DNA from 3 places in the Streptomyces sp. f51 genome. Region 2 is predicted to be linked to each of the others. Evidence: riboswitches for the same ligand, from Rfam matches in the RefSeq annotation. Region 2 holds a riboswitch; each other region holds the start of a gene.
The links. Region 2 has a riboswitch for cobalamin ahead of WJM95_RS21710 (ribonucleoside-diphosphate reductase subunit alpha). Riboswitches for the same ligand answer to the same signal wherever they lie in the genome.
Positions count from the first base shown of each region.

Region 1: another riboswitch for cobalamin. It lies ahead of WJM95_RS00105 (CbtB-domain containing protein); the one in region 2 lies ahead of WJM95_RS21710 (ribonucleoside-diphosphate reductase subunit alpha).
Region 3: another riboswitch for cobalamin. It lies ahead of WJM95_RS06690 (cobalamin biosynthesis protein); the one in region 2 lies ahead of WJM95_RS21710 (ribonucleoside-diphosphate reductase subunit alpha).

Region 1 covers NZ_CP149798.1:23,595-33,601, forward strand. The annotation lists gene scpA (methylmalonyl-CoA mutase) at 1-953, shown strand, start outside; gene meaB (methylmalonyl Co-A mutase-associated GTPase MeaB) at 950-1,933, shown strand; gene WJM95_RS00095 (hypothetical protein) at 2,368-3,219, shown strand; gene WJM95_RS00100 (CbtA family protein) at 3,305-4,063, opposite strand; gene WJM95_RS00105 (CbtB-domain containing protein) at 4,084-4,305, opposite strand; cobalamin riboswitch at 4,343-4,487, opposite strand; gene WJM95_RS00110 (enoyl-CoA hydratase/isomerase family protein) at 4,558-5,631, opposite strand; gene WJM95_RS00115 (cupin domain-containing protein) at 5,766-6,275, opposite strand; gene WJM95_RS00120 (Rrf2 family transcriptional regulator) at 6,418-6,852, shown strand; gene WJM95_RS00125 (DsbA family protein) at 6,897-7,790, shown strand; gene WJM95_RS00130 (ABC transporter substrate-binding protein) at 8,490-10,007, shown strand, end outside.
Region 2 covers NZ_CP149798.1:4,951,210-4,961,216, reverse strand. The annotation lists gene WJM95_RS21735 (extracellular solute-binding protein) at 1-657, opposite strand, end outside; gene WJM95_RS21730 (GntR family transcriptional regulator) at 1,096-1,860, shown strand; gene WJM95_RS21725 (DUF3311 domain-containing protein) at 2,016-2,279, shown strand; gene WJM95_RS21720 (sodium:solute symporter family protein) at 2,276-3,886, shown strand; gene WJM95_RS21715 (GNAT family N-acetyltransferase) at 3,997-4,515, shown strand; cobalamin riboswitch at 4,568-4,717, shown strand; gene WJM95_RS21710 (ribonucleoside-diphosphate reductase subunit alpha) at 4,850-7,231, shown strand; gene WJM95_RS21705 (ribonucleotide-diphosphate reductase subunit beta) at 7,231-8,244, shown strand; gene WJM95_RS21700 (putative Ig domain-containing protein) at 8,624-10,007, shown strand, end outside.
Region 3 covers NZ_CP149798.1:1,486,068-1,496,074, reverse strand. The annotation lists gene WJM95_RS06705 (putative cobaltochelatase) at 1-1,117, opposite strand, end outside; gene cobN (cobaltochelatase subunit CobN) at 1,114-4,767, opposite strand; gene WJM95_RS06695 (cobyric acid synthase) at 4,764-6,359, opposite strand; gene WJM95_RS06690 (cobalamin biosynthesis protein) at 6,356-7,339, opposite strand; cobalamin riboswitch at 7,445-7,588, opposite strand; gene WJM95_RS06685 (hypothetical protein) at 7,750-7,968, opposite strand; gene WJM95_RS06680 (inorganic phosphate transporter) at 7,988-9,229, opposite strand; gene WJM95_RS06675 (class II aldolase/adducin family protein) at 9,724-10,007, shown strand, end outside.

The sequences.
Region 1 (10,007 bases), 4.9 Mb from region 2:
ACATCGAGAAGCTGACCTACGACCTCGCCCGGCGTGCCTGGCAGCACATCGAGGAGGTCGAGGCGGCGGGCGGCATGGCGCAGGCCATCGACGCCGGTATCCCCAAGCTGCGCATCGAGGAGGCGGCGGCCCGCACCCAGGCCCGCATCGACTCGGGGCGCCAGCCGGTCATCGGCGTCAACAAGTACCGCGTGGAGACCGACGAGCAGATCGACGTCCTCAAGGTCGACAACTCCTCCGTGCGCACGCAGCAGATCGAGAAGCTGCGCCGGCTGCGGGCCGAGCGCGACGGCCGGGCGGTCCAGGAGGCGCTGGAGGACCTGACGCGGGCGGCGGCCGGTGAGGGCAACCTGCTGGAGCTGGCGGTGCGCGCGGCCCGCGCGAAGGCCACCGTCGGCGAGATCTCCGACGCGCTGGAGAAGGTGTACGGGCGGCACGCGGGCCAGATCCGTACGATCTCCGGGGTGTACCGCAACGAGGCAGGGGAGTCCCCGTCCGTGGACCGTACCCGCACGCTGGTGGACGCGTTCGAGGAGGCCGAGGGCCGGCGCCCGCGCATCCTGGTCGCCAAGATGGGCCAGGACGGTCACGACCGCGGCCAGAAGGTGATCGCGACGGCCTTCGCCGACCTCGGTTTCGACGTCGACGTCGGCCCGCTGTTCCAGACGCCGGGCGAGGTGGCCCGGCAGGCGGTCGAGGCGGACGTGCACATCGTGGGCGTCTCGTCGCTGGCCGCCGGACACCTCACCCTCGTACCGGCGCTGCGCGAGGAGCTGGCGGCCGAGGGGCGTGAGGACATCATGATCGTGGTCGGCGGGGTGATCCCGCCGCAGGACGTGCCGACGCTGCTGGAGATGGGCGCCGCGGCGGTCTTCCCGCCCGGGACGGTGATCCCGGACGCGGCGTACGACCTCGTCCAGCGGCTCTCTGCCGACCTCGGGCACGACCTGTGATCGAACTCGACACCTATGTCAAGGGTGTGCTCGACGGGAAGCGGGCGCTCGTCGCCCGCGCCATCACGCTCGTCGAGTCCACCCGGCCCCAGCACCGGGCGCTGGCACAGGAGTTGCTGACCGAGCTGCTCCCGTACAGCGGTCAGGCGCGGCGGATCGGTGTCAGCGGGGTGCCGGGTGTCGGCAAGTCGACGTTCATCGACGCGTTCGGCACGATGCTGACCTCGCTCGGACACCGGGTCGCGGTGCTCGCCGTCGACCCGTCCTCCAGCCGTACGGGCGGCTCGATCCTCGGCGACAAGACGCGGATGGAGCGGCTCGCCGTGGACCCGGCCGCGTTCATCCGGCCCTCCCCCACGGCCGGGACGCTCGGCGGGGTGGCGAAGGCGACCCGCGAGTCGATCGTGGTGATGGAGGCGGCCGGCTACGACGTGGTGCTGGTGGAGACGGTCGGCGTCGGACAGTCCGAGACCGCGGTCGCCAACATGGTCGACTCCTTCCTGCTGTTGACGCTGGCCCGTACCGGGGACCAGTTGCAGGGCATCAAGAAGGGTGTCCTGGAGCTGGCGGACGTGATCGCCGTCAACAAGGCGGACGGCCCGCACCAGCGGGACGCGCAGTCCGCCGCCCGTGAACTGGCGGGCGCGCTGCGGCTGATGCACGGCAAGGACGCCGTCTGGACGCCGCCGGTGCTCAGTTGCAGCGCCCGGGAGGCGGCAGGTCTCGACACCGTCTGGGACCGGCTTGAGCAGCACCGGAAGCTGCTCGACTCGACCGGCGCGCTCGCCGGGAAGCGGCGCGACCAGCAGGTGGACTGGACCTGGACCATGGTCCGGGACGAGCTCCTGGGCCGTCTGCACGCCGATCGGGCGGTACGGGCCGTCGCTCCCGATCTCGAACGGCAGGTCCGCGAGGGCGGGTTGACGGCGACGCTCGCGGCGGAGCGGATTCTGAAGGTCTTCGGCGGCGAGAGCCGCTGACTCGAACGGCGGTGGCGGGGCAGGTCGGAGCCCGGCCACCGCTCGGACCCGCGGTCGCGGGCCGGACACCGCACCCGTGCTCCGGCCCCGCCCGCCGCGGCGCCGGGTGACCGCTCGAACGGTCCCCGAAGCGGCCGCGGCCGCCGGGCGCACCGCACCTCATGAACACGGGCCGCCCGGCCGCCGTACACAGGAGCACCGGAAACCTTCCGGTGCTCCCACTCTTTGGCCCTCAGGCGTCTCGCCCCCGGGCCTTCGAGCCGGACGGTCGTTGCTATCGGGCGAGGTGCAGACGGTGCCGAGAACCAGAGTGGGATCAGCACGGGCGCGGTACGTCAATACGTATGCCGCGCGTGTTCAGGACGCGTTCAGGTTGACCTTGTCAAGGTTCGACAGAGATCAAATCCCCCACACACCGCAGGAGCACCCTTTTGATGACGCAGTCCGTGATGAAGAAGCTGCCCGAGGTGACTCTGGCCTTCTGGATCATGAAGATCGCCGCGACGACCCTGGGTGAGACGGCGGGTGACCTGTTCGCCCAGACCCTCAAGCTCGGCTACTTCGTGACCACGATCATCCTGTTCCTGCTGTTCGTCGTGACACTGGTCGTCCAGCTCAGGTCCCGCCGGTACAACCCGTTCTTCTACTGGACCGTGATCCTGTCGACCAGCATGGCCGGCACCACGATGTCCGACTTCATGAACCGCGACGCCAGCGCCAAGTACCTCTCGGGCGGCGCCACTTCGCTCGGCTGGGGCCCGCAGGGGCTCGGTCTGGGCTACCCCGAGGGCGCGGCCATCCTGATCTCGCTCCTCCTGGCGATCTTCCTCGCCTGGAAACTGAGCGGGATGACCTTCCAGATCCGGGACATCGTCACCTTCCGCGGCGAGGCCCTGTTCTGGTCGGCGATCCTCGTCTCCAACACCCTCGGCACGTCGATGGGCGACTTCCTCTCCGACAGCTCCGGCCTCGGCTATCTGGGCGGGGCGCTGCTCGTCACGGGGCTGCTGGCGGTGCTCGTCGCGCTGATGAGGGTTCCGTCGGTGTCGAACGTCCTGCTGTTCTGGATCGCGTTCGTCCTCACCCGCCCGCTCGGCGCGACGGCCGGCGACTTCCTCACCAAGCCGCTCGCCAAGGGCGGACTCGACCTCGGCACCGCGGGCTCGTCGGCCGTGCTGCTCGTCGTCCTGTTCGGCCTCATGGCCTACGCGCAGGTCCAGGAGCGCCGGGGTGCCGAGCCCGGTCCGGAGGCGGAGGCGGTCCGGCAGGAGGCCGGCAGCCGGTGAGACCGGCCTCGGGCCCGTCTCCGCGGGCATGACGTGAAAGAGCCCCTCGGACGGTTCCGAGGGGCTCTCTCACGTACTGGAGGACTCAGCCCGCAGTCGGAACCGTTCGCCCGGAGGCGACGGCCGCGGGCTTGGGGTTGAGCATGCGTTCGGCCAACTCGCCGAAGACCAGGCCGAATCCGGCCCACAGGACGGTCTGGATGGCCAGGGCGGAGAGCCTGAACCGCCACAGCAGGGTGGCCGGGAAGTCCTTCGGCACCTCGTTGATGACGGGCAGGAACGCGTAGGCCAGGCCGATCGCGACGGCGAAGGCGGCGACCGCGGTGACGGTGGCGTACCAGGTGCCGAGGCTCGGGGCGAGGCGCTTGCCGAGGATGGTGGCACCCACCGCGAGGAGCACGCTGAGGACCATCATCAGGAAGTACAGGGCGGTCCGCTTGCCGATGGTGTCGGGGTCGCCCACCGACGGCGGGTTGGCCGGGTACTTCAGGAACGGCACGACGTACACGGCCAGGAGCGCGGTCCCCGACAGCAGGAGCGCGGTCGCGCGCGGGCCGAAGCGGCCCACGCGGCCGAGCGCGAAGCAGTAGGCGAGGGCCGCGATGCCGCCGAAGGAGACGCCGTAGACGAGGACGCCGGTGGCGAGACCCGCGGTGGACTGGAGGCTGCGGGAGACGAGTTCGACCTCGTGCCCGTGTGCGTGGGAGTGGGCCTCCTCGAAGCCGATGGCGCTGTCGACGGTCGGTTCACCGAGCAAGTAGGCGACGACCAGGGCGAGTACACCGGCCGCCAGGCCGGCGAGCATGCCGCGCACGAGCAGGTTTCTTACCGTTGCGGAGTTCATGATGAGCGCTCTCCCTCGCGTCAGTGGCAGGGGAAGCCGAGCAGGTGGCGGGCGTCGTGGACCCACTCGTGGACGTCCTCGCCGGAGACGACGGAGGTGGCGCCCTGTTCGGCGCCGACGAAGTACAGAAGGACCAGCATCAGGATGCCGAAGAAGACCGCCCAGGGGACGATCGCACCGATCGGCAGCTTGGCGGGGAGAGCGGAAGGGGTGGCTGTCGGCGGAGCGACGGTCTGCGCCATGGCAGGACCTCCTCGGGAGTTCGCGTCCCATCTCGGTGGTGCACAGGATGTCGTCTACGGGTCTGACTCACGCGGCGCCCGGTGTGGCCGGGCGTCGCGCTCACAGTGGCGCGACCGTGCCGGATTTCCGCCGGCTTCCGTCTTGACGTCATCGATATCGCACCGACCGTACCGTGTGCCGCGCGGCTGGCCAAGACCGCGCCAACCGGGGTGATCTTCCTCTCGTCCCAGGTGACGGGTCCCCGCCGACCGTCAGAAGCCGCCGTCGGACAGCCCGAGTTCACGCTCGCCGAGCGGGGCGAAGAAGCGCTCGACGTCGGCGTCGGTGACCTCGTCGAGGGTGGCAGGGGACCAGCGCGGCCGACGGTCCTTGTCGATGATCTGGGCGCGGACGCCCTCCACCAGGTCGGGGGCGGACAGGGCCGCGCAGGACACCCGGTACTCCTGGTTCAGCACCGCCTCCAGGGATCCGAGCCTCCGGGCCCGGCGCACGGCGGTCAGGGTGACCTTCAGGGCGGTGGGCGACTTGCCGAGCAGGATCTCCGCCGTCTCCTTGGCCTCCGGGTCCCCGGCCGCGAGCAGTCGGCGGATGATCTCCTCGACCGTGGCGGCGCCGTAGCAGGCGTCGATCCACTCGCGCCGCTCCCCGAGCCCCGCCGGGGGCGCGGGCCGCGTGTGCGCGGCCAGTGCCTCCGCCACGGGCCGGTCCGCGAGGTCGGACATCAGCCGCGGCAGCGCGGCGGAGGGCACGTAGTGGTCGGCCAGTCCGCACAGGATCGCGTCCCCGGCACCGATCGAGGCGCCGGTCAGGGCGAGATGGGTGCCGAGTTCACCCGGGGCCAGGCCGAGCAGCCGGGTGCCGCCGACGTCGGGGACGAATCCGATGCCGGTCTCCGGCATGGCGACGCGCGAGCGTTCGGTGACGATGCGGACGCCGCCGTGCGCGGAGATCCCGACGCCGCCGCCCATGACGATGCCGTCCATGACCGCCACGTAGGGCTTGGGGTAGCGCGCGATCCGGGCGTTGAGGTGGTACTCGTCCCGCCAGAACGCGGCGGAGGCGGTGCCGTCCCCGTCCCGCGCGTCGTCGTGGACGACCCGGATGTCTCCGCCCGCGCACAGCCCGCGCTCCCCCGCGCCGGATACGACGACGATGTCGACGGCGGGGTCGTGCTCCCAGACGGTGAGCGCCTCGTCGATCCGGCGCACCATCGCGTGGTTGAGGGCGTTCAGCGCACGGGGCCGGTTGAGGGTGAGGTGGGCGGCCCGTCCGTCGGTGCGGAGCAGGACGGAGTCCTCGGCGCCCGGCGCCCCGGTGCCGTTCACTGGGACGCCTCCGCCGGACGGCCGGCCACGATGACGCGCATGATCTCGGTGGTTCCTTCCACGGTCGGTTCGATCCCGCCGGTCACGGCGATCTCCCCGCTACGGTACCCACCGGGCGACCGGGCCCCGTCCCGTCAGGCCTCCTCGCCCTCCCCGAGCGCGTACAGGCGCGGCAGGTTGACCACGATCGCCTCCTGGGTGCTGCGGGCGATCACGACGACGGCCTCCTCTTCGGAATCCGGGTTCTCCTCGCGGTGCGGAACGAACGGCGGCACGAAGATGTAGTCACCGGGCGAGGTGCGCAGGCGTACCTCCTCGGGCCCGTCCCCCGAGTCGTCGACGAAGACGAACTCGGGGTGCCCGCTCACCACGTGGATCGCGGTCTCGGACTCTCCGTGGTGATGGTCCGAGGACGCGGTGGAGGGGGCGACGTGGGTCTGGCCCATCCACAGCTTCTCGGATCCGACGGTGGTGCCGCTGACGGCGGCGAATCGGCGCATGCCTCCCGTCTGCGCCGTGTCGCCGTCGAGGGCGTCGGCGCGGATGTGGTGCAGACGGGCGCGCAGAGGGCGTCCGGACTGCGCTGCGGCGTCCGGGAGATGGGGGTGGAAACCTTCGCCTGGGGTCGTGGGCGGCTCGCTCATGGACGGGGACGCTAGAGCGGCCCGGAAAAGGATGTCAAGAGGTGTCCATTGCCATTCACCTGCGGCAATGTTCCCGCAATGTATGCGGGGAAGCGATGGAGACCCGGTCGGCGGACGCCGCCGTGTCAGGCATCATGTGCGCATGCATATCTCCGCGAAGGCGGACTACGCCACGCGGGCCCTGCTGGAGCTCGCCCGCGAACCGGCCCGCCCGCTCACCTGCGAGTCCATGGCCTCCTCACAGCACGTTCCGTTCCGGTTCCTCAAGTCCGTGGTGGGCGAGTTGCGCCGGGCAGGACTGGTACGCAGCCAGCGTGGTTGCGAGGGCGGGTACTGGCTCGGCCGGCCCGCCGACGAGATCACCCTGCTGGACGTCGTACGCGCCGTGGACGGTGAGCTGATCACCTTGCGGGGCGAGCCACTGGCCGGGCTCGACTACCCGGGGCCCGCCTCCGGACTCCCCGGGATATGGCGCCGTATCGAGGCCGACGCGGCGGCGGTGCTGGGCGGGACGACGCTCGCCGCGCTGCTGCCCGCCGGCGCGGCCGGGCGGATGGACCGGGAGGGAGCCGCGTGAACCGCGCCCCGGGCGGGACGGCGCCCGAGGCGGACGCCGGGGACATGGTGGAGGTCGTGGAGTACACCGACCCGCTGTGTCCCTGGGCCTGGGGATCGGAGCCGGTGTTCCGCGGGCTGCGCGCCGCGCTGGCCGGCCGGGTCCGCTGGCGGCGCGTGTACTGCGTCCTGTTCGAGGACGACGACGACCCGCCGCCCGACCCCGCCGCGGAGACCGCCTGGTACGCGCGGTACGTCGAGGACGTCGGCGCCCACACGGGGGCCCCGCGGGCGCGGCGGCTGAGCCGGGTCGCGGCGAGTTCCTGGCCCTCCTCGCTGGCGGCCAAGGCCGCGGAGCGGCAGGGCGAGGAAGTGGCCGAGCGGGTGCTGCGGCGGCTGCGGGAGAGCGTGTTCGTACGGGGTGAACCGGCGGACACGGCGGCGCTGGCACTGTCCGCGGTCCGGGGCGTGCCCGGCCTCGACCATGGGCGGCTCGCGGCCGACGCGGCGTCAACGGCCGTACGGGAAGCGGTACTCGCCGACCGGGCCGAGGCGCGCCGACCGGTCGCCGAGGTCCTGTCGGTGCGCGGCGGCTCGCCGCATCCCGGCGCCGCGAAGGAGACCGCCGAGGGCGGGCACCGCTACGCGCTGCCGACGCTCCTGGTGCGCGCTCCCGGAGGTCATCGCGTCGTCCCCGGCTGGCGGCCGTACGAGGAGTACGCGGCGGCGTTCGAGGAGTTGAGCCCCGTGCTGCCGACGAGGCCCGCGCGGCCGGCGGCGGAGGAGGCGCTCGCGCGGTACCGGAGCCTGACCGGCCCCGAGGCGGCGGTCCTGAGCGACGGTCCGTGGCCTCCCCGGGACGCCGTGCGCGTCGAGACCGGCAACGGCCCGCTGTGGCTGCACCCGGACGAGGCCGCCGTACACCCGGCGCGCGACGGCGACGCTCCCGCGGCACCCTGAGGGCCCTCCGGCGGACGGCCCGACGCTCTTCCCGCCGACGGGCGGTCCGACGGTCCTCACGCGGCGGTCGGGCGTGGCGGACGATCCGGTGGTCTTCCCGCCGACGGGCGGCCGACGGTCCTCGCGCGGCGGTCGGGCCGTGGCGGACGACTCGGTGGTCTTCCCGTCGGCCGGCGGCCGTCGCGACCGGGTGGGGCGCATCCCCGCGTCCCCGCGGCCTTCTGATCAGCGGTCAGCACCCGTCCCGCCCAATGAGACACCAATTGGTGTCCATTGACAGCCGTCGAGAACCGGCCCCAGGATGTGCACCATGCTCACGACGCACCCCGGCGTGGTGTGCCGCTACGTGGACCTGCGGCGCACTTCCAGCGCTCTCTGTCGCTGACCGCCTGCCGACCACGGCCTCCAGGCGCCTGACTCCCGTCCCGCCGGTACCGGCCCTCCGCCGTACCGACGTGCGGTCGCCGTCATCGCGCGCCGCCCTCTCGGCGTTCCTCCGCCTCTCCTCCCCCAGTCTCCCGGCTCGCCCCACGGCCTGCCGACGCCCTCTGCCCTGACACGGCATGCCTCCGTGTGCGCCCAAGCACGCACAGGCATGCCCGGCGCCGGGCTGCGCGTCGCCCGCCGTCGGAGTCCGCCGTCCTTCGCTCCCCCCCCGTCGCCCCGGCGTGGGCGGGAGCTCTCGCAGAAAGCGAACCGATGTCCGGACGCATCACGCCCCGCACCTCCACAGTGGCATCCCGTTCCTCCCGGCGCCCCGGTCGGCTCCGCGCGGCCGCCCTGGGAACCGCCCTCGCCTCCGTGCTCGTCCCCGCGCTGAGCGCCTGCGGCGGCGAGGCCGCGTCGGCCACCGGCTCCGCCGCGCTGAAGTGGACCTCCTCCTACTTCCCCGCCCACTGGGACCCGGTCGTCAGCGGCAGCGGCGCCCAGTTCCGTGAACTCGCCCTGGTATACGTCTCGTTGACGCGGACGGACGAGCACGGCAAGGCGGTCCCGGACCTCGCGAAGAGCTGGGACTACAACGCGGCAGGCGATGTCATCACCTTCCATCTGCGCCCGCACCTCACGTTCAGCGACGGCACACCGGTCGACGCCGCCGCCGTCAAGGCAGCCATCGAGCGGGCCAAGAAGCAGAAGAACTCCGCCCTGTTCGGCGATCTGACCTCCATCAAGTCGGTGGACGCCCAGGGTCTCGACACCGTGATCCACCTGAGCCAGGTCGACTACCAGATCCCCCAACTGCTGGGCGAGCGCGTCCTCCAGATCGCCAGCCCCAAGGCCGCGGCGTCGCCCGAGAAGCTGGACCAGAGCCCGGTCGGCGCGGGCCCGTTCGTCGTCACCCAACTCGTCCCGGGCACCAAGGCGGTGCTGAAGAAGAACCCGGACTACTGGGACGCCAAGAACATCCACATCGACCGTGTCGAGCTGAGCTCCGCCCCGGACGCCTCCACCGTCGTCTCCGGACTCCAGACCGGCGTCTACAACTTCGCCGACATCGCGCCCAGTCAGGCCGACGCGGCCAAGAAGGCCGGACTCGACGTCTTCGTGCAGCCCGGCTTCAACGCCTCCAACCTCAGCCTCAACACCAACAAGGCGCCGTTCGACAACGACAAGGTCGTCGACGCGGTCCGCTACGCGGTGAACCGTCAGGAGTTCGTCGACAAGCTGACGTTCGGCTACGGCTCGGCGACCGACCAGCCGTTCCCCAAGGGCTACGTCGCCTACGACCCGCAGTCCGAGAACGCGTACCCCTACGACCCCGCGAAGGCCAAGAAGCTGCTGAGCGAGGCCGGTTACAAGGCGGGCGCCCTCAAGCTCAACCTGGTCATCCCGGCCGAGGACCCCCAGGCCGAGATCGTGCAGGCGCAGTTGGCGAAGGTCGGCGTCAAGGTCACGATCAAGATAGACAAGAACTGGGCCACCCCGTTCTTCGCCAAGGACCTGACGTTCTCGCTGTACGGCACCACCGGGCGTGACTCCGCGGCGCAGACCCTGACCGCGCACTTCGGCCCCAACGGTCCGCTCAACCTCAGCTCCCCCTACGAGCCGTCCGGCTTCGAGGCGGCCATCGCCAAGGTGCGCAGGACCCCGCTGGACTCGCCGGACTACGCGAAGGTCCTCCAGGCGGCGACCCGGGCCGGCCTCAAGAGCAAGGCGCTGGTCTTCACGTACTCCTCGCCCAACCTCATCGCCAAGAGCAAGTCCATCTCCGCCCTG
Region 2 (10,007 bases):
CTCCTCCTTCGCGATGGAGCCGCCGGCGTCGTAGACGAAGGACATGGCCGCGTACCAGTCGCGGGTGGGCTGGTACCAGGCGCTGAACTTGCCGCCCTGCTTCTTCTGGATCTTGTCCAGGTCGGAGGTGAGCTCCGCGTACGTCTTCGGCGTGGACTTCACGCCGACCGAGGCCGCGATGTCCTTGCGCCAGTTGCCCACGCGGCCACCGGCGTAGTACGGCACGCCGTAGGTCTTGCCGTCGTAGGTCACGGACTCCTTGAGGCCGTCGAGCCAGGCGCTCGAGTTGTCGAACTTCGACGCGTCGAGGGGGGCGAAGGCGCCCTTGACCATGTAGCCGAGCATCTCGGTGTTGCCCATCTCGACCACGTCCGGCGCCTTGTCGGTGGCGAGGACCGCGTCGAGCTTGGTGTTCTTGTCCGGCCAGCCGTAGTACTCGTGCTTGATCTTGATGCCGGGGTGCTTCGCCTCGATCGCCGAGTCGGCCTGCTTGACCAGCTCGGGCCAGTTGTTCTGCGCGTCGACCGTGAGCCAGACCGTCAGCTCCTTGGCGTCCGCGCCCTTGTCCGACCCCCCGGACTTGTTGTCGTTCCCGCACGCCGCGACGGAGAACATCATGCCCGCGATACCGATCGCGGCTATCAGCTTGCGCTTCACGCCACCCTCCTCAGGGATGCCACAAACCCCCCTGCTCCCCCGCGGTGACATAAGCCGTGTACCGCCCGTGGGGCCGGGACTGGACCAATGGTGTAGACCAGTACCCGGAGCTTGGCCTAGACCTAGGGGGGTGTCAAGGGTGTGTAAGCCCGTCCAGTCGGCCGTTATGGGACCTACATATGCAAGGACCTTTAAGTAGCCAAGCGGCACAAAATACGGCCGAGTTCGCGGCCTGCGAAGGAACCGCTCACGGACCGTGCACGGCGGCTCCGGTCCCACGGTCTGCGCGCGATGGACTAGACCAACGAGTGCGCCGACGGTATATAGAGGGGATCACGGAGCGTGCGGGGAACACGCGAACAGCAAGCCGTGCCACGATGTGAGCCGTGGCCGACGACATGGCGGTCGCATCGGCATCCGGAGCCGGGAAGGCAGAGCATGAGCACCGACGTCAGCAGTGCGGAGAACGAGGGTGGGGCGCCCATCCGTACCGCGCGCGTGCCCAAGTACTACCGCCTCAAGAAGCATCTGCTCGACATGACGGACACGCTGCCGCCCGGTACGCCGGTGCCGCCGGAGCGGACCCTCGCCGCCGAGTTCGACACCTCGCGGACCACGGTGCGGCAGGCCCTCCAGGAGCTGGTCGTCGAGGGCCGGCTCGAACGCATCCAGGGCAAGGGCACCTTCGTCGCCAAGCCGAAGGTCTCCCAGGCGCTCCAACTGACCTCGTACACCGAGGACATGCGCGCCCAGGGCCTCGAACCCACCTCGCAGCTCCTGGACATCGGCTACATCACCGCGGACGACGCACTCGCCGGGCTGCTCGACATCTCCGCCGGCGGACGCGTACTGCGCATCGAGCGGCTGCGCCTGGCGAGCGGCGAGCCCATGGCCATCGAGACGACCCACCTCTCGGCCAAACGCTTCCCGGCCCTGCGCAGGTCGCTGGTCAAGTACACCTCGCTCTACACCGCGCTCGCCGAGGTGTACGACGTCCACCTCGCCGAGGCCGAGGAGACCATCGAGACCTCGCTGGCGACCCCGCGCGAGGCCGGGCTGCTCGGCACGGACGTGGGCCTGCCCATGCTGATGCTCTCCCGCCACTCGCTGGACCGGCAGGGCGAGCCGGTGGAATGGGTGCGCTCGGTGTACCGCGGCGACCGGTACAAGTTCGTCGCCCGCCTCAAGCGCCCGCAGGACTGAGCGGTACGGAGCACTCCGCGGGCACGGGGCACACCCCCGTGCCCGACACGAACCCTCCACACCCGCCGCCGCGCTGCGGTGTTCCCTAAAGCCTGACCGTCCCCTAGATTGCCTGCGCGTTACCCAGGTGATCGATGAGGGGACGGAGACGACCTGTGTCAGACCTGCCCGAAGTGAAACCACCGGTGGTGACACCGGTGCGTGTGGTGATCGGCCTGTGCCTGCTCGCGCCCTTCGTGGCGATGCTGTGGGTCGGCTCCTACACGAAGACCGACCCGGCGTTCATCGGTATCCCGTTCTTCTACTGGTACCAAATACTGTGGGTGCCCCTCTCCACGCTGCTGACCGTGACCGCGTACCAGCTGTGGCGGCGTGACCAGCGGGCCCGCACCTCCGCGAAGGAGGGTGCGGAAGCATGAAAGACGGTGTGAACGGCGTCGCTCTCGGCGTCTTCATCTTCTTCTTCCTGGCCGTCACGGCCATGGGCTTCCTGGCCGCGCGCTGGCGCAGGGCCGCCGACGAGCACACGCTCGACGAATGGGGCCTGGGCGGACGGTCCTTCGGCACCTGGGTGACCTGGTTCCTGCTCGGCGGCGACCTGTACACCGCGTACACCTTCGTCGCCGTGCCGGCCGCGGTCTACGCGGCGGGCGCGGCCGGCTTCTTCGCCGTGCCGTACACGATCCTGGTCTATCCGCTGATCTTCACCTTCCTGCCCCGCCTGTGGTCGGTCTCGCACCGGCACGGCTATGTGACGACCTCGGACTTCGTGCGCGGCCGCTTCGGCTCCAAGGGCCTGTCCCTGGCCGTGGCCGTCACCGGCATCCTCGCGACCATGCCGTACATCGCGCTCCAACTCGTCGGCATCCAGGCCGTCCTGGACGTGATGGGCGTGGGCGGCGGCGCGTCCTCCAACTGGTTCGTCAAGGATCTGCCGCTGCTCATCGCGTTCGGTGTGCTGGCCGCGTACACCTACTCCTCGGGGCTGCGGGCGCCCGCACTGATCGCGTTCGTGAAGGACACGCTGATCTACATCGTGATCGCGGTGGCGATCATCTACATCCCGATCAAGCTCGGCGGCTTCGACGAGATCTTCAAGGCGGCGGGCGCCAAGTACACGGCCGCGGGCGCCGGCGGGCTCGTCCCCGCCGAGGCGGGCCAGTGGACGTACGCCACCCTCGCGCTCGGTTCGGCGCTCGCGCTGTTCATGTATCCGCACTCGGTCACCGCGACGCTGTCCGGCCGCAGCAGGGAGGTGATCCGCCGCAACACCACGATCCTGCCGCTGTATTCGCTGATGCTGGGCCTGCTCGCCCTGCTCGGGTTCATGGCGATCGCCGCCGGGGTGAAGGTCACCAACGGCCAGCTGGCCATCCCCCAGCTCTTCGAGAACATGTTCCCCGACTGGTTCGCGGGTGTCGCGTTCGCCGCCATCGGCATCGGCGCGCTCGTCCCCGCGGCCATCATGTCGATCGCGGCCGCGAATCTCTTCACCCGCAACATCTACAAGGACTTCATCAATCCGGCCGCGACCCCTCGGCAGGAGACCAGGGTCTCCAAGCTGGTCTCGCTCCTGGTGAAGGTGGGCGCCCTGGTCTTCGTCCTGACGATGGACAAGACCGTGGCGATCGACTTCCAGCTGCTGGGCGGCATCTGGATCCTCCAGACGTTCCCCTCGCTGGTCGGCGGTCTCTTCACCCGCTGGTTCCACCGCTGGGCGCTGCTGGGCGGCTGGGCGGTCGGCATGCTCTACGGCACGATCGCCGCCTACGGAGTGGCCTCCCCGACCCAGGCGCACTTCGGCGGCAGCGCGAAGGACATCCCCGGCATCGGGGAGATCGGTTACATCGGCCTGACGGCGTTCGTCCTGAACGCGGCCGTGGCCGTGGTCCTCACCTTCGTCCTCAGGGCGCTCAAGGCCCCGGAGGGCGTCGACGAGACCTCCCCCGGGGACTACACGGCCGACGTGGGCGATGTGGGCGTCGAGACCGAACTCCCGCCGGCGACGGCGGACGCGAGCCACTAGAGGACACCGGTACCGGCCCGCGGGGCCGGGTCCCACGTCAACCGCGAGCGACGGGCCGCCGGAGGAAAACCGGCGGCCCGTCGCCGTGCCGGTCGGGCACACTCGCCCGCATGGACATCGTCATCCGGCCGGCGCGGCCCGAGGAGTACCCCGTCATCGGCGAGATCACGGCCCGGGCCTATCTCGGGGACGGGCTGCTCGACTTCGGGGAGAGCGACGCGTACCTCGGAAGGCTGCGGGACGTCGAGAGCCGGGCGGCCGTCGCCGAGGTGCTCGCGGCCGTCGAGGGGGACCGGGTGCTCGGCAGTGTGACCTTCGTTGCGGACTCCGGGCCCATGGCCGACTTCGCGCGCCCCGGGGAGGCCGAGATCCGGATGCTGGCGGTCGCGCGCGAGGCGCGCGGCCGGGGCGCGGGCGAGGCCCTCGTGCGCGCCTGCGTCGCGCGGGCACGGGCCCTGGAGGGCTGCACGCGGCTCGTGCTGTCCACCCAGCGCACCATGCGCGGCGCCCACCGCCTCTACGAGCGCGTCGGCTTCACCCGTACCCCGGACCGCGACTGGAACCCCCTTCCGGAGCTCGACGACATCCGGCTGCTCACCTACGAGTTGGCGTTCCGGCACGCTGCGTAGCGCTCTTGGATGTCGAGCGGACACAACATGTGGGGGCAGTCCCGAAGCCCGGCACAAGATGTATGCTCATGGTCGCTGTCGCCGCAGGGGAATCCGGTGCGAATCCGGAACTGTCCCGCAACGGTGTACTTGTGCGTGTTCGCGTCTGCGTGTGCCCGTACTCGCGTCAGTCCGAGGACCTGCCGACAGCGCGCCCCGGCCGTCCGGCCCGGGTGCCGATGACGTCCGGGCCTCGCGGAATGGGCCGGTGGACGCGGTGCGCTGCTGCCCGAAAGCGCTCCCGTGTGCCCCCTGCCCGCCCGTGAGGCCCCGTGCCGAGCGAGGAGAGCCCCACGTGACCATCGCGCCAGCCGATCCGGCTTCAGTGACCGCGCAGCAGGCCCCGGTGGAGACCGACGGTCCCGGAACCGTGCTGCTGCGGACCCTGACGGATCTGACCGCCGACCTCCCCGACGCCGACCCCGGCCGGGTCGCCGCCGCGGCGCTGCGGGGCCGGTCCGCCCGTGCCGACGAGGCCGAGCTGCGCGAACTGGCCACCGAGGCGGCCGCGGGCCTCATCTCCGAGGACCCCGCCTACTCGCGGCTCGCCGCCCGGCTGCTCGCGGTCACCATCGCCGCGGAGGCCGCCTCCCAGGGCGTCACCACCTTCTCCGAGTCGGTCGCCGTCGGCCACCGCGAGGGCCTGATCGCCGACCGTACGGCCGCGTTCGTGGAGCTGCACACGGACCGCCTCGACACGCTGATCGACACCGAGGGCGACGACCGCTTCGGCTACTTCGGACTGCGCACGCTGCACAGCCGCTACCTGCTCCGGCACCCGATCACCCGCAAGGTCGTCGAGACCCCCCAGCACTTCATGCTGCGGGTGGCCTCCGGTCTCGCGGAGGACGACACCGTCCGCTCGGTGGACGAGGTCGCCGCGCTCTACCGGCTCATGAGCCGCCTCGACTACCTGCCCTCCTCCCCCACGCTCTTCAACTCCGGTACGCGGCACCCCCAGATGTCGTCCTGCTACCTCCTCGACTCCCCGCTGGACGAGCTGGACTCCATCTACGACCGCTACCACCAGGTGGCTCGGCTGTCGAAGCACGCCGGCGGCATCGGCCTGTCGTACTCCCGTATCCGCAGCCGCGGTTCGCTGATCCGCGGCACCAACGGGCACTCCAACGGCATCGTCCCGTTCCTGAAGACGCTCGACGCCTCGGTGGCCGCGGTGAACCAGGGCGGCCGGCGCAAGGGCGCGGCCGCGGTCTACCTGGAGACCTGGCACTCCGACATCGAGGAGTTCCTGGAGCTGCGCGACAACACCGGTGAGGACGCCCGGCGTACGCACAACCTAAACCTCGCGCACTGGATCCCGGACGAGTTCATGCGCCGGGTGAACGAGGACGGCGTCTGGTCGCTGTTCTCCCCCGCCGACGTGCCGGAGCTGGTCGACCTGTGGGGCGACGAGTTCGACGCGGCCTACCGCAAGGCCGAGGAGGCGGGCCTCGCCCGCAAGACGATCCCGGCCCGCGACCTCTACGGCCGCATGATGCGCACCCTCGCGCAGACCGGCAACGGCTGGATGACCTTCAAGGACGCCGCCAACCGGACCGCCAACCAGACGGCGGAGCCTGGCCACACGGTCCACTCCTCGAACCTGTGCACCGAGATCCTGGAGGTCACGGACGACGGCGAGACGGCGGTCTGCAACCTGGGCTCGGTCAACCTCGGCGCGTTCGTGACCGGCGGGGACATCGACTGGGAGCGGCTCGATCAGACCGTGCGCACCGCGGTGACCTTCCTCGACCGCGTGGTGGACATCAACTTCTACCCCACCGAGCAGGCGGGCCGCTCCAACGCCAAGTGGCGCCCGGTCGGCCTCGGCGCGATGGGCCTTCAGGACGTCTTCTTCAAGCTGCGGATCCCCTTCGACTCGCCCGAGGCCCGCGCGCTGTCCACCCGGATCGCCGAGCGGATCATGCTCGCCTCGTACGAGGCCTCCGCGGACCTCGCCGAGCGCAACGGTCCGCTCCCGGCCTGGGAGAAGACCCGTACCGCCCGCGGCGTGCTGCACCCGGACCACTTCGACGTCGAGCTGAACTGGCCGGAGCGCTGGGCGGCCCTGCGGCAGCGGATCGCCGAGGTCGGCATGCGCAACTCGCTGCTGCTCGCCATCGCGCCGACCGCCACCATCGCGTCCATCGCGGGCGTGTACGAGTGCATCGAGCCGCAGGTGTCGAACCTGTTCAAGCGCGAGACGCTGTCGGGTGAGTTCCTCCAGGTCAACTCGTACCTGGTGGCCGAGCTGAAGGCGCTCGGCGTGTGGGACGCGCAGACCCGTGAGGCGCTGCGCGAGTCCAGCGGCTCGGTGCAGGGCTTCACCTGGGTCCCGCAGGACGTCCGCGACCTGTACCGCACGGCGTGGGAGATCCCGCAGCGCGGTCTGATCGACATGGCCGCCGCCCGCACCCCCTTCCTGGACCAGGCCCAGTCGCTGAACCTGTTCCTGGAGACGCCGACCATCGGCAAGCTCTCCTCGATGTACTCCTACGCCTGGAAGGCGGGCCTGAAGACGACGTACTACCTGCGTTCGCGCCCGGCGACGCGCATCGCCCGCGCGGCCCAGGCGCAGGCGCGCCCCGAGACCGTCATCCCCGTCCAGCAGGCCGCCGACCCCGACGCCGTCGCCTGCTCCCTTGAGAACCCCGAGTCCTGCGAGGCCTGCCAGTAATGAGCTCAACCGAGAAGAACCTGCTCGACCCGGGCTTCGAACTCACCCTGCGTCCCATGCGCTACCCGGACTTCTACGAGCGCTACCGGGACGCGATCAAGAACACCTGGACCGTCGAGGAGGTCGACCTCCACTCGGACGTGGCCGACCTCGCGAAGCTGACGCCGGGCGAGCAGCACATGATCGGCCGGCTGGTCGCGTTCTTCGCGACGGGCGACTCGATCGTGGCGAACAACCTGGTGCTGACGCTGTACAAGCACATCAACTCCCCCGAGGCGCGGCTGTATCTGAGCCGTCAGCTCTTCGAGGAGGCGGTGCACGTCCAGTTCTATCTGACGCTGCTCGACACCTACCTTCCCGACCCCGAGGACCGCTCGGCGGCCTTCGACGCGGTCGAGAACATCCCCTCCATCCGCGAGAAGGCGCAGTTCTGCTTCAAGTGGATGGACTCGGTGGAGAAGCTGGACCGGCTGGAGACCAAGGCGGACCGCCGCCGCTTCCTGCTGAACCTGATCTGCTTCGCCGCGTGCATCGAGGGGCTCTTCTTCTACGGGGCGTTCGCGTACGTCTACTGGTTCCGCAGCCGGGGTCTGCTGCACGGCCTGGCGACGGGCACCAACTGGGTGTTCCGCGACGAGACGATGCACATGAGCTTCGCCTTCGAGGTCGTCGACACCGTCCGCAAGGAGGAGCCGGAGCTCTTCGACGACCTGCTCCAGGAGCAGGTGACCGACATGCTGCGCGAGGCCGTCGAGGCCGAGCTCCAGTTCGGCCGTGACCTGTGCGGCGAGGGCCTGCCGGGCATGAACACCGACTCGATGCGGCAGTACCTGGAGTGCGTGGCGGACCAGCGCCTCCAGCGGCTGGGCTTCGCCCCGGTGTACGGCTCCGAGAACCCGTTCTCGTTCATGGAGCTCCAGGGTGTCCAGGAACTGACCAACTTCTTCGAGCGCCGGCCCTCCGCGTACCAGGTCGCGGTGGAGGGCACCGTCGACTTCGACGAGGACTTCTGACGGCCGCGGTCGCCCTGACCGTTCGTCACCGGTGAAAGCCGGGCCGCCTGTTGCGGCCCGGCTTTCGTCACGTACTGCCCCCGCGCCTCCAATCGCCGTGCCAATCCCCTCCCATCAAGCGGCAAAGTTCTTCCGGCACGGCTGTTCGCACCTCGTTCCCCCCGGCTACGTTCTGGCCGTCCCGTCACGCCACGCACCGAGGGCACACCGGGACGACTGATTTGGCATGCCCATGACGTGTCTCTCCACGTTCACGCTACGCGCGTCACGGGCGTGCCGATTCAGAGCGCCGAGAACCCCACTTCCGGCCCTGGCACCGCGAACGGCCTCACCCGGGCCGAAGCGGCACCGGCCTCGAACCGATGGAGGCGACACCCCCATGCGTTCCCAGCGCCCGATACCCGCCGGCAGACCGGCCCGGAGCCTGCGAAGACTCCTCACCACCGCCCTCCCCGCCCTGGCGCTCGGCCTGGCCGGGTTCACCGCGGCCCCGCCCGCGAGCGCGCAGCCCGCGCCGGCCCCCCACGTATCGCGCACCACCCAGAACGCCCGGGCCCTCACCGACCCCTCCCGGCAGACGGTCCACGCGACCGGCAGGGCCGGCCAGAAGGTCGCGACCAAGCACCTGTGCGCCGAGGCGTCCAAGCCCGGCCAGATGTCCTGCTTCGCCCAGCGCCGTACCGACATCGCGCAGAAGCTCGCGGCGAAGGTCTCCCCCGACGCCGCCGCCGCGGTGTCCGGCCTCAGCCCGGCCAACCTGCACAGCGCCTACAACCTGCCCTCGACGGGCGGCTCCGGCATGACGGTCGCCGTGGTCGACGCCTACAACGACCCCAACGCGGCCTCCGACCTGGCCACCTACCGCTCGCAGTACGGGCTGTCCGCCTGCACCGTGGCGAGCGGCTGCTTCAAGCAGGTCAGCCAGACGGGCTCGACCACCTCGCTGCCGACGAACGACACCGGCTGGGCGGGTGAGGAGGCGCTCGACATCGACATGGTCAGCGCCGTCTGCCCCAACTGCAACATCATCCTCGTCGAGGCGAGCTCCGCGAACGACTCCGACCTCGGCATCGCGGAGAACGAGGCGGTCGCGCTGGGCGCGAAGTTCGTCTCCAACAGCTGGGGCGGCTCCGAGTCCTCCTCGCAGACCAGCGAGGACACCTCGTACTTCAAGCACCCGGGTGTCGCCATCACCGTCTCCTCGGGCGACTCCGCCTACGGCGCCGAGTACCCGGCGACCTCCCAGTACGTGACCGCCGTCGGCGGAACCGCGCTGAGCACCTCCTCCGGCACCCGCGGCTGGACCGAGTCGGTCTGGAAGACCAGCAGCACCGAGGGCACCGGCTCGGGCTGCTCCGCCTACGACGCCAAGCCCGCCTGGCAGACCGACACCGGCTGCACCAAGCGCATGGAGGCCGACGTCTCCGCGGTGGCCGACCCCGCCACCGGCGTGGCGGTCTACGACACCTACGGCGGCTCCGGCTGGGCGGTCTACGGCGGCACCAGCGCCTCCTCGCCCATCATCGCGGGCGTGTACGCGCTCGCCGGCACCCCCGGCTCCAGCGACTACCCGGCGAAGTACCCCTACTCCCACACCTCGAACCTGTACGACGTGACCAGCGGCAACAACGGCTCCTGCTCCACGTCGTACTTCTGCACCGCGGGCACCGGCTACGACGGCCCGACCGGCTGGGGCACCCCCAACGGCACGGCCGCCTTCACCTCGGGCACCAGCACCGGCAACACCGTGACCGTCACCAACC
Region 3 (10,007 bases), 3.5 Mb from region 2:
CGTCCTGCGGACCGGAGTCCGGGGCGGGCTGCCCGCCGCCCCCGCCCGGACCCCCGCCGTCCGGGTCGGAGTCGGGATCGGGGTCGCCTTCGTCCTCGCCGGCGAACTCCTCCAGCGTCTCGTCCAGCTTGTCCTCGTCGAGTCCGGGGGCGTCGAAGGGATTGCGGCGGCGCCGGTGCGGCAGGGCGAGCAGGGCCGCCTGCCGCACGTCCTCGGCGATCACCTCGGTGCGCCCCGCCCACGCGGCGAGCGCGGTCGCGGTCCTGGCCATCACGATGTCCGCGCGCATGCCGTCGACCTCGAAGGCCGCGCAGGTCGCCGCGATCTGCCGCAGCGGCCCGTCGCCGAGCCGCACGGAGGGCAGCAGCGCCCGGGCCGCCACGATCCGCGCCCGCACGGCGGCCTCCTCCTCGGCCCAGCGTGTCGCGAAACCGGCCGGGTCGTCGTCGTGGGCGAGCCTGCGCCGTACGACCTCCACCCGCTGGTCGGGCTCGCGCGAGGCGGTGACCTCGACGGTGAGACCGAACCGGTCGAGCAACTGCGGCCGCAGTTCGCCCTCTTCGGGGTTCATCGTCCCCACGAGCAGGAACCGCGCCGCGTGCCGTACGGAGACGCCCTCGCGTTCCACGTACGAGGCGCCCATCGCGGCCGCGTCCAGCAGCAGGTCGACCAAGTGGTCGTGGAGCAGGTTGACCTCGTCGACGTAGAGGATGCCGCGGTGCGCGTCGGCCAGCAGTCCGGGCTCGAAGGCCTTCACGCCCTCGGCGAGCGCCCGCTCGATGTCCAGGGCGCCCACCAGCCGGTCCTCGGAGGCGCCGACCGGCAACTCGACCATGCGGGCCGGGCGTTGCGCGCCGGTGCCCGCCGCGTGCGCCTCGTGCGGACCGTCCGGGCACGCCGGGTCGGGGGCGGCCGGATCGCAGGAGAACCGGCAGCCGGGCACGACCGCCACCTCCGGCAGCAGCGCCGAAAGGGCGCGCACCGCCGTCGACTTGGCGGTGCCCTTCTCGCCGCGCACCAGCACACCGCCGACGGCGGGCGAGACGGCGTTCAGCAGCAGCGCGAGCCGCAGGTCGTCCTGGCCGACCACCGCCGTGAACGGGAACGGGGTACTCACTGGTCGTCGCCCTCCAAGTCGCCTTCGAGCTCCAGGTAGGTGGCGCGCAGCCGTTCCAGCGTGTCCGCGTCCGGCTCGGCCCACAGCCCGCGGTCGGCGGCCTCCAGCAGCCGTTCGGTGATCCCACGCAGCGCCCAGGGGTTGGACTTCTTCATGAAGTCCCGGTTCTCCGCGTCGAAGACGTACTCCGCGCTGAGCTTCTCGTACATCCAGTCGTCCACGACCCCGGCGGTGGCGTCGTACCCGAACAGGTAGTCCACGGTCGCCGCCATCTCGAAGGCGCCCTTGTAGCCGTGCCGGCGCATCGCGGCCATCCAGCGCGGGTTGACCACCCGGGCCCGGAAGACCCGGTGCGTCTCCTCGCCCAGCGTGCGGGTCTTCACCTGGTCGGGGACGGCCGAGTCCCCGACGTACGCCTCGGGGGAGGACCCGGTGAGATGGCGGACCATCGCGACCATGCCGCCGTGGTACTGGAAGTAGTCGTCGGCGTCGACGAGATCGTGCTCGCGGGTGTCGACGTTCTTCGCCGCCACTGCGATCCGCCGGAAGGCCGTCTCCATGTCCCCGCGCGCGGCCCGTCCGTCGAGCCCGCGCCCATAGGCGTAGCCGCCCCACACCGCGTAGACCTCGGCGAGGTCGGCGTCCGAGCGCCAGTTGCGGGCGTCGATCAGCGGCAGCAGACCCGCGCCGTACGCGCCCGGCTTGGAGCCGAAGATACGGGCCGTCGCGCGCCGCCTGTCGCCGTGCTCGGCGGTGTCCTCGTCGGCGTGCCTGCGCACGAAGTTCCGGTCGGCGGGCTCGTCCAGCTCGGCGACCGTCCGCACGGCGTCGTCAAGCAGCCCGACCACGTGCGGGAACGCGTCCCGGAAGAACCCGGAGATGCGGACCGTGACGTCGATGCGGGGGCGGCCGAGCTCGTCGAGCGGGACGATCTCGAAGCCGGTGACCCGCCGCGAGGCGTCGTCCCACACCGGGCGGCAGCCGAGCAGCGCGAGGATCTCCGCGATGTCGTCGCCCTGGGTGCGCATGGCCGAGGTGCCCCACACCGTCAGCCCGACGGACGTCGGATAGTCGCCGGTGTCCTGGAGGTAGCGCTGCACGAGCGAGTCCGCGAGGGACTGCCCGACCTCCCAACTGAGCCGGGAGGGAATGGCCTTGGGGTCGACCGAGTAGAAGTTGCGGCCGGTCGGCAGGACGTTGACCAGCCCGCGGGTCGGTGAACCCGAGGGGCCCGCCGGGACGTAACCGCCGTCCAGGGCCTTGAGGATGTGCCCGATCTCGTCCGTCGTCCGCGCGAGCCGCGGCACGACCTCGCGGCAGGCGAACTCCAGGACCGCGACGGCGTCCGGGAGTTCGGTACCGAGGACCTCCCGGACGAGCGCCGGGACGGCCGCCGTGTCCCAGCCGCGCTCCTCCATGCCGAGCGCCGCCCGGCGGCACAGCTGCTCCAGCAGGTCGATCGCGTCGGCCGCCGAACGGGCCGGGCCCTCCACGAGGTCCGTCAGCTCGACGGGCGCCTTGACCGGGGCGCCCGGCTCGGCGAGCAACTCCTTCTCCACCAGGCCGAAATGCTCCGCGAGCGCGGCGCGCAGACCGGGCAGCGCGTTGGCCGCCCCGCCCCACACCTGCGAGGCGCGCAGCACCGCGAGCACCAGGTTCACCCGCGGTTCGGCCTCCGGCCCGCCGCCCAGGATGTGCAGGCCGTCACGGATCTGCACGTCCTTGATCTCGCACAGATAGCCGTCGATGTGCATGACGAACTCGTCGAAGTCGCCGTCGTCCGGCTGCTCGTCGACATGCAGGTCGTGATGCAGCTCGGCCGCCTTGACCAGGGTCCAGATCTGCGCGCGCACCGCCGGGGCCTTCGTCGGGTCCAGGTCGGAGACCAGCGCGTACTCGTCGAGGAGCTGCTCCAGCTTGGCGAGGTCGCCGTAGGTGTCGGCGCGGGCCATCGGCGGCACGAGGTGGTCCACCACGGTGGCGTGCCCGCGCCGCTTGGCCTGCGTGCCCTCGCCGGGGTCGTTGACGATGAACGGGTAGATCAGCGGGAGTTCGCCGAGGACGGCGTCGGGCGCGCAGCCGCCGCTGAGCCCGAGCCCCTTGCCCGGCAGCCATTCCATGGTGCCGTGCTTGCCCATGTGCACGACCGCGTCCGCGCCGAAACTGTTCTCCAGCCAGCGGTAGGCGGCCATGTAGTGGTGCGACGGCGGCATGTCGGGGTCGTGGTAGATCGCGATCGGGTTCTCGCCGAAGCCGCGCGGCGGCTGGATCATCACGACGACGTTCCCGAACTCCAGGCAGGCGAGCACGATGTCGTCGCCGTCGACGTAGAGCGAGCCCGGCGGCTCGCCCCAGGCCTCCAGCATGCCCTCGCGCAACGCCGGGTCGAGGGTGTCGAACCAGGCACGGTAGTCGGCGAGCGGCACCCGCGCCGGAGCGGCGGCGAGCTGCTCCTCGGTCAGCCACTCCACGTCGTGGCCGCCGGCCGCGATCAGCCGGTGGATCAACTCGTCGCCGTTGTCCGGGTACTGGGTGAGGGCGTAGCCCGCGTCCCGGAGCGCGTCGAGGACCCGTACCGCGGAGGCCGGGGTGTCGAGGCCGACCGCGTTGCCGACCCGCGAGTGCTTGGTCGGGTAGGCGGTGAAGACGATCCCGAGCTTCTTCTCCGCGTTCGGCTTGTGCTTCAACTCCGCGTGCCGCAGGGCGATTCCGGCGACCCGGGCGGCCCGCTCGGGGTCGGCGACGTACACGGGGACGTCGTCGGGGCCCTGTTCCTTGAACGAGAACGGCACGGTGATCAGACGGCCGTCGAACTCAGGGATGGCGACCTGCATCGCCGCGTCCATGGGGGACAGGGCGGCGTCGGAGGCGTCCCAGGCGGCCTTCGACGAGGTCAGGCAGAGCCCCTGGAGCACCGGGACGTCGAGGTCGGCGAGGGCCCCGATGTCCCAGGCCTCCTCGTCGCCGCCCGCCGACGCCTGCGAGGCGTGCGTGCCGCCCGCGGCCAGGACCGTGGCGACGATCGCGTCCGCCCGCCCCAGGATCTCGTACAGGCCGGGGTCGGCCCCGCGCAGCGAACCGCAGTACACGGGAAGGGCGTTGGCGCCGCGCGCCTCGATCGCCTCGCACAGGGTGTCCACGAAGGCGGTGTTCCCGGACAGTTCGTGCGCCCGGTAGAACAGCACGCCGACCGTCGGCCGGCCCTCGGCGTACCCGAACGCGCCGTGCACGCCGAACTCGGCCGTCCGGTGCGGCTCCTCGAAGCCCTCGCCGGTCAGCAGCACGGTGTCGGACAGGAACCGGGCCAGCTCGCCGAGGTTGGCGGGACCGCCCTCGACCAGATAGCGCAGCGCCTCCGCGACCACACCCGCGGGCGCCGACGACTCGGCCATCAGCTCGGCGTCCGGGACGGACTCGCCGCCCAGCAGCACGGTCGGGATCCCGGCCGCCTTCAGGAAGGCCAGACCGTCCTCCCAGGCCCGCTTCCCGCCGAGCAGCCGTACGACGGCCAGGTCCGCGCCCTCGACCAGCGAGGGGAGTTCGCCGGTGACGTCCACCCGGGTCGGATTGCCGATCCGGTAGGCGGCGCCGCTGGCGCGGGCGGCCAGCAGGTCCGTGTCGGCGGTCGACAACAACAACACAGTGCTCATGCGGGTGCTCCCGGTGGAATGAAGGGCAGTCCTCGCGGCGCGCCGGACTCGATGAGCCGCCACAGCGCGTCCGTGTCCGCGTGTTCTTCGATCAGGTCGCCGAGCCGGTCCAGCTGCTCCTCGCGCAGCGCCGCGAACGACGTGTCGGGGGCCGGCACGAAGCGGCGGCCCGCGGTGGCGGCCACCTCGCGCAGGAAGGCCCGCCGGAAACCGTCCGACTCCAGGGAGCCGTGCCAGTGCGTGCCCCAGACGGAGCCGACCCGGCAGCCGTCCAGACCTGCTCCCGCGGCGTCGGACATGAAGGTCTCGCCGCCGGTGACCTCGGCGACGCCGTGATGGATCTCGTACCCCTCGACGCGCTCGCCGAGGGCCTCGCCGACCGGACGGGCCAGCGTCTTCTCCCGCGCGAACCGCACGCGTACGGGCAGGAGTCCGAGCCCGTCGACACGGCCGGCGCGGGACTCGACGTCGTCCTCGATGTGCTCGCCGAGGAGTTGGTAGCCGCCGCAGACGCCGAGGACGGGACGCCCCTCGGCGGCCCGGCGCGCGATGGCGTCCGCGAGGCCGCGCTCGCGCAGCCACCGGAGCGCCCCGACCGTGCCCCGGGTCCCGGGCACGACGACGAGATCGGCGTCGGCCAGTTCCTCGGCCCGGTCCACGAACCGCACGACGACGCCGGGTTCGGCGGCCAGCGCGTCGACGTCGGTGAAGTTGGACATCAGCGGGACCGCGCAGACGGCGACCCGCAGGACGTCCTCGCCGACGGGGGAGGAGACCGCCGACTCGCGGACCGCCCCGCGCAGCGAGACGCGCAGGCCGTCCTCCTCGTCGATGCCGAGCCCGTGCTGAAAGGGCAGCACGCCGTAGGAGCGCCGCCCGGTGAGGCCGTGCAGCATGTCGAGCCCCGGCTCCAGCAGGCTGACGTCCCCGCGGAACTTGTTGACGAGGAACCCGGCGACGAGCGCCTGGTCCTCGGGGGACAGCAGCGCGACCGTCCCGAAGAACGAGGCGAACACCCCGCCCCGGTCGATGTCGCCGACGACGAGCACGGGAAGCCCCGCGTTGCGCGCCACCCCCATGTTCACGATGTCGGTACGCCGCAGATTGATCTCGGCCGGACTGCCGGCCCCCTCGCAGATCACCGCGTCATACGTGCCCCGCAACCGCTCAAGACAGTCGAGGACGGTCGCGAGGAGTCCCTCCCGGTGCCCGCCGCGCAGCCGGTCCCCGGTCGGGGCGCTGCCCGGAGGGGGGTCCGTCAGGGCCCCGGGCGTCCCGAAGAACCCGCGCGCGCTCATCTCGCCCACCGGCCTGCCCATCAGGACGACCTGACTGGTGCGGTCGCCGCCGGGCTTGAGCAGCACGGGGTTCATCAGCGCGGTCGGCTCCACGCGGGCGGCCTGCGCCTGCATGGCCTGCGCGCGCCCGATCTCGGCGCCCTCGCGGGTCACGAACGAGTTCAGCGACATGTTCTGCGCCTTGAAGGGCGCGACCTTGACGCCCTGGCGCACCAGCCACCGGCAGATCCCGGCGGTCACGACGCTCTTGCCCGCGTCGGAGGTGGTCCCGGCGATCAGCAGCCCGCCGCTCATGCGGTGCGCCCCTTCCTGGTGGACGGAACCGGAACCGGGGCCCGTCCGGCTCCGGTGAGCAGGATCCGGCCGGCGGCGCTCACCCCGAGCGCGAGCCAGCCGACCCGCCGGGAGAGCCGTACGGCCCGTTCGATGTCGTGGACCTGGACGGCCCGCCCCGTGCCGTTGAGCACGGGCCGGTGCTCGACCCGTCCGCCGTACGAGAGGGTGCCGCCGAGCCGTACGCCGAGCGCGCCGGCGAACGAGGCCTCCACGGGACCGGCGTTGGGACTCGGATGCCTGCGGGCGTCCGTCCGCCAGGCGCGCACGGCACCGCGCGGGTCGGATCCGGCCACCGCCGCGAGGACGGCGGTCAGCCGGGCCCCCGGCCAGCCGGCGACGTCGTCGAGCCGGGCGGAGGCCCAGCCGTAGCGCCGGTAGCGGGGGGACTTGTGCCCGACCATGGCGTCGAGGGTGTTCACGGCGCGGAAGGCGACGAGCCCGGGCACACCGGCGACGGCGCCCCAGAACAGGGCCCCGACGACGGCGTCGGAGGTGTTCTCGGCGACGGACTCGACGACCGCGCGCGCGATCCCGTCGGCGTCCAGGGCCTGGGGGTCGCGTCCGCACAGATGCGGCAGCCGCTCCCGGGCCGCGCCGAGGTCACCGGCCGCGAGCGCGCCGCCGACGGCCCGCGCCTCACGGCCGAGGGAGGTCCCTCCGACGACGGACCAGGTGGCGGCCGCGGTCAGGGCGATCGAGGCGGTACGCGAGGGGCGTACGCGGCGGCTCGCGAGCGCGGCGAGTCCGGTGGCACCGCCCACGCAGACGGCGGTGTGCAGGGCGCCCCACCCCCGGTGGTCCCGCCACAGTGCGCGCTCCACGGCGGCGGCGGCCCGCCCGAACGCGGCGACCGGATGCCCTCGGCGGGGATCGCCGAGCAGCAGGTCGCCGAGAAGGCCGGCGGCGGCGCCGTACGCGAAGACGCGATCGGCACGCACGGGGTCAGCCGGCCGTGGGGTGGAGCGGAACCCTCGTACTCAGCGAAACGGGCAACGGGCAGCCGCGCATGGCGATATGTCCTCACTCAGGGTGTCCACGCCCTGGTTCGACGAGACCGGCGGTGAGAGTTCCTGGCTCCCGGGGAGTTTCTTCCCCGATGACAGTGGCGGGACCGCGCCGGATTCGCACCGGCTTCCTCTCATGCCGCCGTACTTGGCTCCGGCAGTCCACCACGGGGTGCGAACGGCCGTCAACTGGCTGTTGACCTGCGGAGGGACAGTGTGCGCAGGCCCACATACGCGTGGGGTGCGGGACGGTGATCCGTCCCGCACCCCACGCGCGGTACCGCTCGGCCCGGCCCGGTTCCGGGCCGCCGGGGCCTGCCGTCGCGACAGGCCCCTGTGGCGGGCTACTTGGTGATGATCAGGGAGATGCCGTACGCCACCGCAGCGGCGCAGGCCGCGAAGCAGACGTAGGCGCCGGTGGCCGCCGCGACAGCGGAACCGCCCTGGGCCGACTCCTTCTTGGCGAGGCCGGCGACGCCGAGGGTGAAGAGGGCGACGAGGGCCACGGTCACTCCGAGGCTGACCCCGAAGACGGACCCGAGGGCTGACCAGTCGATGTTCATGCTGTTGCTTCCTTTGGTCTCAGGCCACTCGGGACTGGGCCGACGGGTTCGCCGTGGGCTCGGCCGGAGCCGGGATGGTGGCCGTGAGGCCTTCGGCCACGGAACCGGCCGGGGGCGGGGTGACGGCGGCGATGGCCTGCGTCACCACACCCGCGGGCTCCTCGGCGTCGTTCACGTTGTTGTGGTCGATCACCTCGCGGCGCGAGCGGCGCCAGATCGCGAAGCTGGAGCCCACCAGGAAGACGGCCACGAGCGCGGTGCCCCAGGCGCCGAAACCGGTCACCCATTCGGCGCCGGCGCCGACCAGGGCGGCGGCGGGCAGGGTGAGGACCCAGGCGACGACCATGCGCTTCGCGGTGGACCAGCGGACCACGCCACCCTTGCGGCCGAGGCCCGCGCCCATCACGGAACCGGAGACCGAGTGCGTGGTGGAGAGGGAGAAGCCGATGTGCGACGAGGCCAGGATGACCGTGGCCGCGCTGGTCTGGGCGGCGAAGCCCTGCTGCGGCTGGAGGTCGGTCAGGCCCTTGCCCATCGTGCGGATGATGCGCCAGCCGCCCAGGTAGGTGCCGAGCGCGATCGCGAGACCGGCGGAGAGGATGACCCAGACCGGCGGGTCGGAGTCGGGAGCGACGGCGCCACCGGCGACCAGGGCCAGGGTGATGATGCCCATCGTCTTCTGCGCGTCGTTGGTGCCGTGGGCCAGCGAGACCAGGCCCGCGGAGGCTATCTGGCCGGCGCGGTACCCCTTCTTGGTGGCCTTGGTGTCGGTGTCACCGCTCAGCTTGTACGACAGCCGGGTGGCGACCATGGCGGCCAGACCGGCGACGATCGGGGCGGCGACGGCGGGCAGAAGCACCTTGCCGACCAGGACGTCACCGTGCACGGCGCCGGTACCGGCGGAGGCGATGGTGGCGCCGACCAGGCCGCCCATGAGGGCGTGCGAGGAGCTGGACGGGAGTCCGACGAGCCAGGTCACCAGGTTCCAGAGGATCGCGCCGACCAGAGCGGCGAAGATCACCTCCGGCCGGATGCCGGCCTCGTCGACGAGGCCCTTGGAGATCGTGTTGGCGACCTCGACGGAGAGGAAGGCGCCGACAAGGTTGAGGGCGGCGGACATGGCCACCGCGACCTTGGGCTTGAGTGCGCCGGTCGAGATGGTGGTGGCCATCGCGTTGGCGGTGTCGTGGAAACCGTTCGTGAAATCGAACACGAGAGCGGTGACGATCACGATTCCGAGGAGGAGCGTGATGTGTTCCATTTACCCAGGCTTCTGTTGGACGTCAGTGGCAGGTGGACCGTAGGCAACCTGGGTGAACGGAAGATGAACTGAGCCGGACGTCGTGGTGTCCCGAACGGTGGAATGGCATTCCGCTTGTGTTGGGGCGGGGTTCGGTGGGTTCGAACGGATTCGGAATTCCGTACTCCGCTTGGGGTCCGGGCCCGGGGTCCGCGGCCCGGTCTGAGGGGGGTTCAGGTGACGAGATCCGTGTCACGCCCAGGTTGTAGCCGTCGTCACACCGCCCGAAGGCCCGAAGGGGTCGCCCGGCGGAGGGTGTTCGGGCGCCCCCGGCGCCGTAGCGGGTCGACCACGCGGTGTGATCCGCGGCAAATGTCCGACCTCGGCAACGTCGATGATCCGTTGGTCTGATGTGACTCAAATCACATACAACCGTGGGCTCTTGGCGGGTCGTATACGTCCCGGAGCCCGCCCGTACGGGGTGCGCGGAAGGCCGTGGCTGGCAGGATCGCGTCATGACTGAGCGGCACCGGGACGCGCGGGACGGACACGAGCACCGACGGACGACGGGCGGCCCCGGCGAACCGCCCCCGGCGGAGGACCGGGACACCCTCCGGCGGGCCTGGGACGAACTGGTCTCGACGGCCCGCCGCACGGTCGCCGACGGACTGGTCGTCGGCACCTCCGGCAACGTCTCGGTCCGCGTCGGCGCCACCGTCCTCGTCACCCCCACGGGCGTGCCCTACGACCGGCTCACCCCCGACGACATCGTCGGCGTCGGCCTCGACGGCGGGCAGGT